Regions from separate parts of the Pseudomonas sp. S1_G07 genome, predicted to be linked through region 1. Evidence: predicted binding sites of a transcription regulator. Region 1 holds the regulator's gene; each other region holds the start of a gene.
The links. The regulator FliA, encoded in region 1, starts transcription of late flagellar genes. The targets are predictions, from matches to a motif close to CTAAAGTTTNNNNNNNNNNNGCCGNTAA.
Positions count from the first base shown of each region.

Region 2: the regulator FliA is predicted to act here: its motif matches at 1,612-1,639, upstream of AB4O05_RS05525 (methyl-accepting chemotaxis protein).
Region 3: the regulator FliA is predicted to act here: its motif matches at 1,664-1,691, upstream of AB4O05_RS22945 (methyl-accepting chemotaxis protein).

Region 1 covers NZ_CP162778.1:5,316,777-5,320,052, reverse strand. Annotated here, with positions in the region: gene flhF (flagellar biosynthesis protein FlhF) at 1-72, shown strand, start outside; gene fleN (flagellar synthesis regulator FleN) at 179-1,012, shown strand; gene fliA (RNA polymerase sigma factor FliA) at 1,009-1,749, shown strand; gene AB4O05_RS24150 (chemotaxis response regulator CheY) at 1,918-2,292, shown strand; gene AB4O05_RS24145 (protein phosphatase CheZ) at 2,311-3,099, shown strand; gene AB4O05_RS24140 (chemotaxis protein CheA) at 3,111-3,276, shown strand, end outside.
Region 2 covers NZ_CP162778.1:1,175,414-1,178,689, reverse strand. Annotated here, with positions in the region: gene AB4O05_RS05525 (methyl-accepting chemotaxis protein) at 1-1,499, opposite strand, end outside; rRNA gene rrf (5S ribosomal RNA) at 1,878-1,993, opposite strand; rRNA gene rrf (5S ribosomal RNA) at 2,103-2,218, opposite strand; rRNA gene AB4O05_RS05510 (23S ribosomal RNA) at 2,389-3,276, opposite strand, start outside.
Region 3 covers NZ_CP162778.1:5,041,448-5,044,723, forward strand. Annotated here, with positions in the region: gene AB4O05_RS22945 (methyl-accepting chemotaxis protein) at 1-1,395, opposite strand, end outside; gene AB4O05_RS22950 (tRNA (adenine(22)-N(1))-methyltransferase) at 1,763-2,458, opposite strand; gene AB4O05_RS22955 (FadR/GntR family transcriptional regulator) at 2,472-3,182, opposite strand.

The DNA.
Region 1 (3,276 bases):
GAGCCTAGCGAGGAAGCGATGGCCGATATGTTCGCCGACCTCTACCACAACCCGACAAAACGGGTCGGTTGAAGTCAGGATGAACACCGTGAAATGTACCTACATCGATGGTCTGCAAGCGATTCACGCGGCCAAGCCATGTAGCCTGCGTCTAAGCAAGACAAGGTAAAGAAATAAAATGGGCAGCATGCATCCCGTACAGGTGATCGCGGTGACCGGCGGCAAAGGTGGCGTCGGCAAAACTAACGTGTCAGTGAATTTGTCCCTGGCCCTGGCAGAGCTTGGCCGTCGCGTCATGCTGCTGGATGCGGACCTGGGGCTGGCGAACGTCGACGTTCTGCTCGGGCTGACACCCAAACATACCCTCGCCGATGTGATCGAGGGGCGCTGCGAGCTGCGCGATGTTCTGCTCCAGGGCCCTGGCGGGGTTCGCATCGTGCCGGCCGCCTCCGGCACCCAGAGCATGGTGCACCTGAGCCCGGCGCAGCATGCCGGCCTGATCCAGGCGTTCAGTGATATCGGCGATAACCTCGACGTGCTGGTGATCGACACCGCCGCCGGGATCGGCGAGTCCGTGGTCAGCTTCGTGCGCGCGGCCCAGGAAGTGCTGCTGGTGGTCTGCGATGAACCCACCTCGATCACCGACGCCTATGCGCTGATCAAACTGCTTAACCGTGACTACGGCATGAATCGCTTCCGCGTCCTGGCCAACATGGCCCAGAGCCCGCAGGAAGGTCGCAACCTGTTCGCCAAGTTGACCAAGGTCACGGATCGCTTTCTCGATGTCGCCTTACAATACGTCGGCGCGGTTCCCTACGACGAGTGTGTGCGCAAGGCTGTGCAAAAGCAGCGTGCAGTCTACGAAGCGTTCCCTCGTTCCAAATGTGCACTGGCGTTCAAGGCGATTGCCCAGAAGGTCGATACCTGGCCGTTGCCCGCCAACCCCCGGGGGCATTTGGAGTTTTTCGTCGAGCGATTGGTTCATCAGACGAGCGCAGGACCGGTGCTATGACCGCGAACGGCTATAACGTTTACAAGAAGTCTGCCCGTGACAGTCAGGGTGAGTTGATCGAACGCTATGCGCCGTTGGTCAAGCGTATTGCCTATCACCTGCTGGCTCGCCTTCCCGCCAGCGTCCAGGTCGAAGACCTGATCCAGGCGGGCATGATCGGCCTGCTCGAAGTGTCGACCAAGTACGATGCCAGCAAAGGGGCGAGTTTCGAGACGTATGCGGGTATCCGCATCCGTGGCGCGATGCTCGACGAGGTGCGTAAGGGGGATTGGGCGCCACGTTCGGTACACCGCAATACGCGCATGGTCAGTGACGCAATTCGTGCAATTGAAGCAAAAACCGGTCGCGACGCTAAAGATCACGAAGTTGCGGCCGAACTCCAATTGAGTCTCGACGATTATTACGGGATTTTGAACGACACCTTGGGCAGCCGCCTGTTCAGTTTCGACGACCTGTTGCAGGACGGCGAACACGAAGGGCTGCACGAGGACGGAGCGAGTACTCATATGGAGCCGGCGCGCGACCTGGAAGATGAACGCTTCCAGGGCGCGTTGGCAGACGCGATTGCCAATTTGCCTGAGCGTGAGCGACTGGTATTGGCGCTGTACTACGACGAAGAACTGAACCTCAAGGAAATCGGTGAGGTCCTGGGGGTCAGCGAATCGCGGGTCAGCCAGTTACACAGCCAGTGCGCGGCCCGCTTGCGGGGGCGTTTGGGAGAGTGGCGAGCGCGCTGACAGGCAGTGTGTGGGCGCTTGAGAACTTCACCGCGAGGGTGTTTGACCTTTGCGGTTTGATCCAGGGTGCCCCCGACAGTCCTTTTTGTGTAATGCCTGTTGATTGAAATGGCGCGTCCAGGTGCTGGGCGCGTTTAAGACTGCTTGGAGGTCGAATTGGACAAGAACATGAAAATCCTCATCGTGGATGACTTCTCAACGATGCGGCGGATCATAAAAAACCTGTTGCGTGACCTTGGGTTCACCAACACGGCCGAAGCAGACGACGGGACCACTGCGCTCCCGATGTTGCAAAGTGGCAACTTTGATTTTCTGGTCACTGACTGGAACATGCCGGGTATGACCGGTATCGACTTGCTGCGCAAAGTGCGTGCCGATGAAAGGCTCAAGCACCTGCCGGTATTGATGGTCACCGCTGAAGCCAAACGTGAGCAAATCATCGAAGCCGCCCAGGCCGGGGTCAACGGTTACGTGGTCAAGCCTTTCACTGCACAAGCCTTGAAAGAGAAGATTGAAAAAATCTTCGAACGCATCCACGGCTAATGCCATCGCGGGGGAGCTATGGACAATAACGAAACGTCACAGGGAGACTTTGAGTCAACCCTGAAAAAACATGCTCACCAGTTGGTCGAATGCCTTGAAAGAGGCCAGTTTGGCGAAGCGGTGCAGTTGATCCATGAGCTCAACCAGACCCGTGACCGCGGTCTGTACCAGGAAGTGGGCAAGCTCACGCGTGAGCTGCACAGTGCAATCGTCAATTTCCAGATTGACCCGCACATGCCCCAGGCCGAAGAAATCTCGCAAATCACCGATGCCACCGAACGCCTGTCCTATGTGGTCAGGCTGACTGAGGCGGCGGCCAACCGCACCATGGACCTGGTGGAAAACGCCACGCCCTTGGTCAACGGCATGGCGACGGATGCCCAGGCGCTCAGCGCTGACTGGGGCCGCTTCATGCGCCGTGAAGTGGGGGCTGAAGAGTTTCGTGAGCTGGCCCGTCGGGTCGAAGGGTTCCTGTCACGCAGCGAGCAGGAAAACCGTACGGTTTCCAGCAACCTCAATGACATTCTGCTGGCCCAGGACTACCAGGACCTTACCGGTCAGGTGATCAAGCGCGTGACCCAATTGGTCACCGAAGTGGAAAGCAATCTGCTCAAATTAGTGCTGATGGCAGGCCAGGTTGATCGTTTTGCCGGCATCGAACATGACCGCGCAGCGATCCTCTCGGAAAAAGATCCACAAAAACATCTCGCCAAGGGTGAAGGTCCGCAGATTCATGCCGATAAACGTGAAGACGTTGTGTCAGGTCAGGATGACGTAGATGACCTGTTATCCAGTTTAGGCTTCTAAGGAGCACCCACATGAGCTTCGGCGCCGATGAAGAGATCCTTCAGGATTTCCTTGTAGAGGCCGGCGAAATTTTAGAGCAACTGTCCGAACAACTGGTCGAGCTGGAAAGCCGCCCGGATGATGCGAACCTGCTCAATGCAATTTTTCGCGGTTTTCACACTGTAAAAGGGGGCGCCG
Region 2 (3,276 bases), 2.0 Mb from region 1:
TTGCGCACCTCGTCGGCGACCACAGCGAAACCACGCCCGGCCTCTCCGGCGCGCGCCGCTTCGATCGCGGCATTAAGTGCCAGCAGGTTGGTTTGCTGGGAGATACCTTTGATCACATCGAGGATGTGGCCGATGTTATCCGTGCTGGCGTTCAGGGTTTCGATCTGGGTGCAGGACAAGCTGATTTTTTGCGACAGTTGCGACATCGCCAGGATGGTCTGCTCCACCACCTTGCGCCCATCGTCGGCCTGTTCGCTGGCACCGCTTGCGTGCTGTGAAGCATCGGCGGCGTTACGCGCAATTTCCTGGGTGGCCGCGCCCAGTTCGTTGATCGCGGCAGCCACGCTGTTGGTGCGCGCGCTCTGCTCGTCGGAGCCGATGATCGACGCATTGGAAGAGGCCATCACGCGCTGGGACAGGTCATGCACCTGGCGTGTTGCCGAAGACACTTCGGAAATCGAGGCGTGGATACGCTCCACGAATCGGTTGAACGCACTGCCGACTTCTCCGAACTCATCTTTGCTGGTAACAGCCAACCGGCGGGTCAGGTCACCTTCGCCCTGGGCGATGTCCTGCATGGCTACGCCCATGGTAGTCAGGGGCCGCAACAACACTTGGATCAACAGGCTCAAGAGTACGGCGATCGCAACCACGGCGATCAACATAGCGACCAGCGCGGAAGTGCGGAATTTACCCAGCGGTGCGTAAGCTTTGTCTTTGTCGATCGACAGGCCGATATACCAGTCTGCACCTGGCAAGCCGCTGATGGGGGTAAACGACAGGATGCGGTCCTGCCCCTTGAGAACGACGTCCTGGCTACTCTTCTCAATACGGACGCTGGTGCCGGGGTAGATGTCCTTGAGGTTTTTCATTACCTGGTCCTGGTCAGGGCTGACGATGACCTGGCCATCGCCACTGATCAGGAACGCATGGCCGATACCACCGAAATCTACCGAGTTGATGATCTTGACCAGGGTTTGCAGGCTCAGGTCACCGCCGACCACGCCGAGCAGTTCACCGTTCTTTTTCACCGGCATGGCGATAGTCACGATCTGCCCACCCACTGCGGCCATATAGGGCGGCGTGAGCATGGGTTTATCGGCAGCCACGGCTTGCTTGTACCAAGGACGCTGACGGGGGTCGTAACCGTCGGGCATTTTTGCGTCCGGACGCTGGGTGAATACACCGTTGGTCTGGCCTACATAGGTGAACTGGAAGTTCGAGGTGAGCGCCGGCTGATCGATCAACCCAGGGAGATCGGCAGCACCGCCCTGATGAGCAAGGTTTTGCGTCAGGCTCTCGAGGACCAGGATTCGACCACTGAGCCAGTTCTGCACACTGCTGGCGGTGAGTTCGCCAGACTGCTGGATAGATGACTCCAGGTTCTGCTTGATGGTGCTGCGCTGCAGGTAATCGTTGTAGAGCGTGAATAATGCGAAGGCCAGGACGACAACGCCTGACGCGGCCAACAGAATTTTATGACTGAACTTAAGATTCATTTCATCGACTTCTTTTGCCAAAGGGTGGTTAGCGTGCAGAGGTGAACATTCCATGTACGGTCTAGGCGGACTTTCAAACCGCTCTATTTCGGTGCACGCATGGCTCATCAGGCTTTCGGCCAAATGGAGTGAAAGATTAAGGAGTTGTGGGAAACATCCTCTTTTTGAATGGGAAACCGACAAGTGGTAAAAGCGGACGGTTCAGCATTGAAAGATTCTGCCGCTGGCAAACGAAAGATTTTCTGCTGTCTGGTGGCAGGGAAACGGGACGTGGGCAGGAAGATAGCCAGCAGTTGCGAATGTGCAACCAGCCTTATCGATACCTGCTAAACGACAAAACCCCTGTCTGCGTTAGCAGACAGGGGTTTTGGAATTGGATCTTGACGATGACCTACTCTCACATGGGGAAACCCCACACTACCATCGGCGATGCATCGTTTCACTGCTGAGTTCGGGATGGGATCAGGTGGTTCCAATGCTCTATGGTCGTCAAGAAATTCTGTGTACCAGTCCGCTGCGCTAGCAGCGTGCCGGTGAAATTCATGGACTTCTACATAAACAAAACCCCTGTCTGCGTTAGCAAACAGGGGTTCTGGAATTTAATCTTGACGATGACCTACTCTCACATGGGGAAACCCCACACTACCATCGGCGATGCATCGTTTCACTACTGAGTTCGGGATGGGATCAGGTGGTTCCAATGCTCTATGGTCGTCAAGAAATTCGGGTACCGAACCGTGGCCAGCTGGCCGCGCTTCAGCAAATTGGGTATGTGACAGCTTTCGGTGATTTGTGAGATTCGAACTTTCGGTTCATTTCGTCTTCACACACCGCAATCTGGTGCTCTTTCGCCTTTCGGCTCGAAGCAAGCAAATTGCTTGGGTGTTATATGGTCAAGCCTCACGGGCAATTAGTATTGGTTAGCTCAACGCCTCACAGCGCTTACACACCCAACCTATCAACGTCGTAGTCTTCGACGGCCCTTCAGGGAACTCAAGGTTCCAGTGAGATCTCATCTTGAGGCTAGTTTCCCGCTTAGATGCTTTCAGCGGTTATCTATTCCGAACATAGCTACCCGGCAATGCCACTGGCGTGACAACCGGAACACCAGAGGTTCGTCCACTCCGGTCCTCTCGTACTAGGAGCAGCCCCTCTCAAATCTCAAACGTCCACGGCAGATAGGGACCGAACTGTCTCACGACGTTCTAAACCCAGCTCGCGTACCACTTTAAATGGCGAACAGCCATACCCTTGGGACCGGCTTCAGCCCCAGGATGTGATGAGCCGACATCGAGGTGCCAAACACCGCCGTCGATATGAACTCTTGGGCGGTATCAGCCTGTTATCCCCGGAGTACCTTTTATCCGTTGAGCGATGGCCCTTCCATACAGAACCACCGGATCACTAAGACCTACTTTCGTACCTGCTCGACGTGTCTGTCTCGCAGTCAAGCGCGCTTTTGCCTTTATACTCTACGACCGATTTCCGACCGGTCTGAGCGCACCTTCGTACTCCTCCGTTACTCTTTAGGAGGAGACCGCCCCAGTCAAACTACCCACCATACACTGTCCTCGATCCGGATAACGGACCTGAGTTAGAACCTCAAAGTTGCCAGGGTGGTATTTCAAGGTTGGCTCCACGCGAACTGGCGTCCACGCTTCAAAGCCTCCCACCTATCCTACACAAGCAAATTCAAAGTCCAGTGCAAAGCTATAGTAAAGGTTCACGGGGTCTTTCCGTCTAGCCGCGGATACACTGCATCTTCACAGCGATTTCA
Region 3 (3,276 bases), 280 kb from region 1:
GGCTTGTTCGCAACTGCGAGCGACGCCCATGGACGTGGCGGCCAGTTGAGTGGCGGCGGCGGCGATCTGGCTGATCTGGTGCTGCTGGTCTTCGACTTCGCTGAGGGTGTTGCCCGATTGCGAATTGAGGGTCAGCACCGCCGAGCCGAGCTGCTGGGTCTCGTGATTGACGCCGAGCAAACTGGTGCGCAATTGCACCACCGCGACGTTCAGCGCGGTGCTGATCACGGCGAGTTCGTCACGCCCTTGCACCGCCACTTCCACGCACAGGTTACCGTCACGCAGGGACTCGGCCAGGGTGGTGATGCCGCTGGCACTGCGGCGAATGGAGGCTTGCAGGCACATGAGCAGGTACAGCGCCGCCAGGGCCAGCACGCCGAACGTCGCCGCCATCGGAATGAATTGCTCGAGTGAACGCTCGTGGTAGTAGGTCAGGCGCGTGTCCAGGGAGGTCAACGACTGGTTGCGCAGCGCGCCCAGGCCGCCAAGCATGGCGTCGACACTGCGATCGAAGACCGCCGCATCGAGCTTGATGGTGCCGCCAAAGACACCGTCGTCGAGCACCTTGAGTTCGTTATCCAGCACTTGCAGGCTGTTGTCGTACTGTGCGACCCAGGGTTGAATGCCCGGGTATTGCTTGGCTTTGAGCGAAGCCGCCGCCTTGATCAACTGGTCCCGCGCATCACTGATGCGGCTACGCAGGTCGCGCATCTGCAGGCGGCTTTGCAGGGTGAACTGCCCTGAGGCGATGGATGACTGGCCGATGCTGGCCATGCGGCCGATGCGTTCGATCAGGTCGGGCGTCTGCTGCGTGGAGATCTGCATCAGCATGTAGGTTTCCAGCCACGGATCGAGGATCAGCCCGGTATCCAGGGCAATCTGCTCACGCAATGCCTGCACGGCACTGAGCGCCGAGGTGAAACGGTCGTAACCGTCCGGCCACCAGCCCACCGTGCGCTGGGACTGGCTGTCCAAGCCTTTGACCGACGCTTGCAAGGTCTCGAAGCGCGCCTGAATGTCCGCGCCGGCCTTTTGCGCCTTGAGCGTGTCGCCCAGGGTTTGCAGGCTTTGCTGGATCGGCGGGACATTGGCGTCCAGCGTCGCCATCGCGGCCTTGGCAGCAGCGGTGGGCTCACGCAGCAAGTCAACGGCCTTCCAGCGCGCCGCCAGGTTGCGCTGCGCGATCAGTTGAGCGTCGAGCGTATCGAGCGCCAACAACTGGCGTACACCGGACTGCTCGCTGGCAATCACGCTTAATTTTTCGCGGTAATCCTGGCCGATCACCCATAGGCTACCGACCAGGGGCAGCATGAACAGAAAGAACAGAAGCTGGAATTTACGTGCAAATCCGAAACGTCCGAGCAGGCGGATACCGGGTGATAACAAACTGTGCATGTCCGACCGCTCCAAAAAACAACCCACGCGATTAAATGGCGGGCCAAACCTTGAAATGACTAACGGCAAAAAGCCATGTCATTGATTAGCTTGGCACTAGCAAGATATGGGCCGTTCAAGCTCGGCCTTGAAACAGGGCATGCCGTGCACCGACAAGGCACTCGGCGTGCGCGAAAATGGGGCAAAAGCACTCAGTAGCGACGGCCGCTGTAACCGTCGGAGACGACCGCCCGAGGCGCTTTGCAAAACGCCCTCAATCATAGGCATCGTATCGGCCGCGCACCGGGAGAACTTGAAGGGAGGGAGCCTTGATTGAGAAAAATATCGCCAGCGAGCTGCCGAGCTCCCCCCATGGGATCGGTAGCGATCACGCCAGTAATTGAGTGATCCACTGGATCTGCCGGGTAATTGCCTGCACCTTCGCCTCAGGCACCGCCTGCTGTGCCTGCTCAAAGCCGGCCAGGGTCTTGCGCTTGAGGCGCAACACACGCTGCCACTTGGCCAGAAACACCGGGCTGCGGACCTGCATTTGCAGCGGGCCGAAGTACAGTTCTTCGGCACTGTAGGTCACTGAGTCGGCGCGCTCGGCGACGATGATTTCATAGTAGAAACGGTTTTCGTACAGCAGTTCTTCGCTGACGATGCGGTAGCCGTGGCTCATCAGCCAGAAGCGCAGTGGCTGCTCGCCGCCGTTGGGTTGCAGGATCAGGCGCTCAACGCCGTTCAGGTGGGCCTTGCCGGCGTCGAGGATGTCGCGCAGGGTCTCGCCGCCCATGCCACAGAGGCTGACGGCGGTGATGCGGTCGCCGGGCTCGATCGCCGCCAAGCCATCGGCCAGGCGCACGCTGATCCGCGATGCCAGGCCGTTGTCACGCACGGTGCGCTCGGCCGCCTGGAACGGCGTGGGCGCCACCTCCCCCGCCACCGCCGCCTCGATCAAGCCACGGCGCAGCAGCGCCACCGGCAGGTAGGCGTGGTCCGAACCGATATCGGCCAGGCGCGCGCCGTTCGGCACATGCGCGGCCACACGCTCCAGGCGCATGGACAAGGTATGTTCGTTCAAGCTGTGATCCTTATCATTGCCCGGAAAACCGATCCCGGCTGTTGGTCAGATGCAACACCATGGCGGCTCTTGCCGCGTCCGGGTCCTGGCGCTTGATGGCGTTGAAAATCGCCTCATGCTCCAGGTTCGCCAACTGCCCGAGCCTGGCAAAATCGGCGCCCCCGCGTTCGTCACTCTTCACTTGAGCACGCGGGATCATCGCATTGCCCAGGTGCAGCATGATCTCGCTGAAGAAGCTGTTGCCGGTGGCTTCGGCGATCAACTGGTGAAAGCGTTTGTCCTCTTCCACGCAACTGTCGTTGTTGGCCAGGGAGGCCTGGTAGTCGTCCAGCGCCTGGCGCATATGGGCCAGTTGCGCGTCGCTGCGGCGCAGCGCGGCCAATGCCACCGCTTGCACCTCCAGGCCCAGGCGCAGTTCCAGCATGTTGCGCACGCTGGCGACCGTGTCCACATGCAGACGCAAGCCCTGCTGGGCGCTTTGCTCCAGCACAAAGGTGCCGATGCCGTGACGTGTCTCCACCAGCCCCGACGCCTGCAACTTGGACAGCGCCTCGCGCACCACCGTACGGCTCACCCCATGCTCTTGCACAATGGTGGATTCCGACGGCAGTTTTTCGCCGGGTTTCAACTGCCCGAGCAGGATGCGCTGGGTCAGGGCGTCGACCACGCCCTGGGCCAGGTTGTAAGAGCGTCTACGCACGGGGGGTGGGCTTTCAATGGGCATTGCTAAGGTCCGAGGGGCGGGGCTGGTGGGAGCTTAACACCCTGCTCAAGGGCATCGCAGGGCTGATTGAAAAAACCGCCACCTTGTATGACAA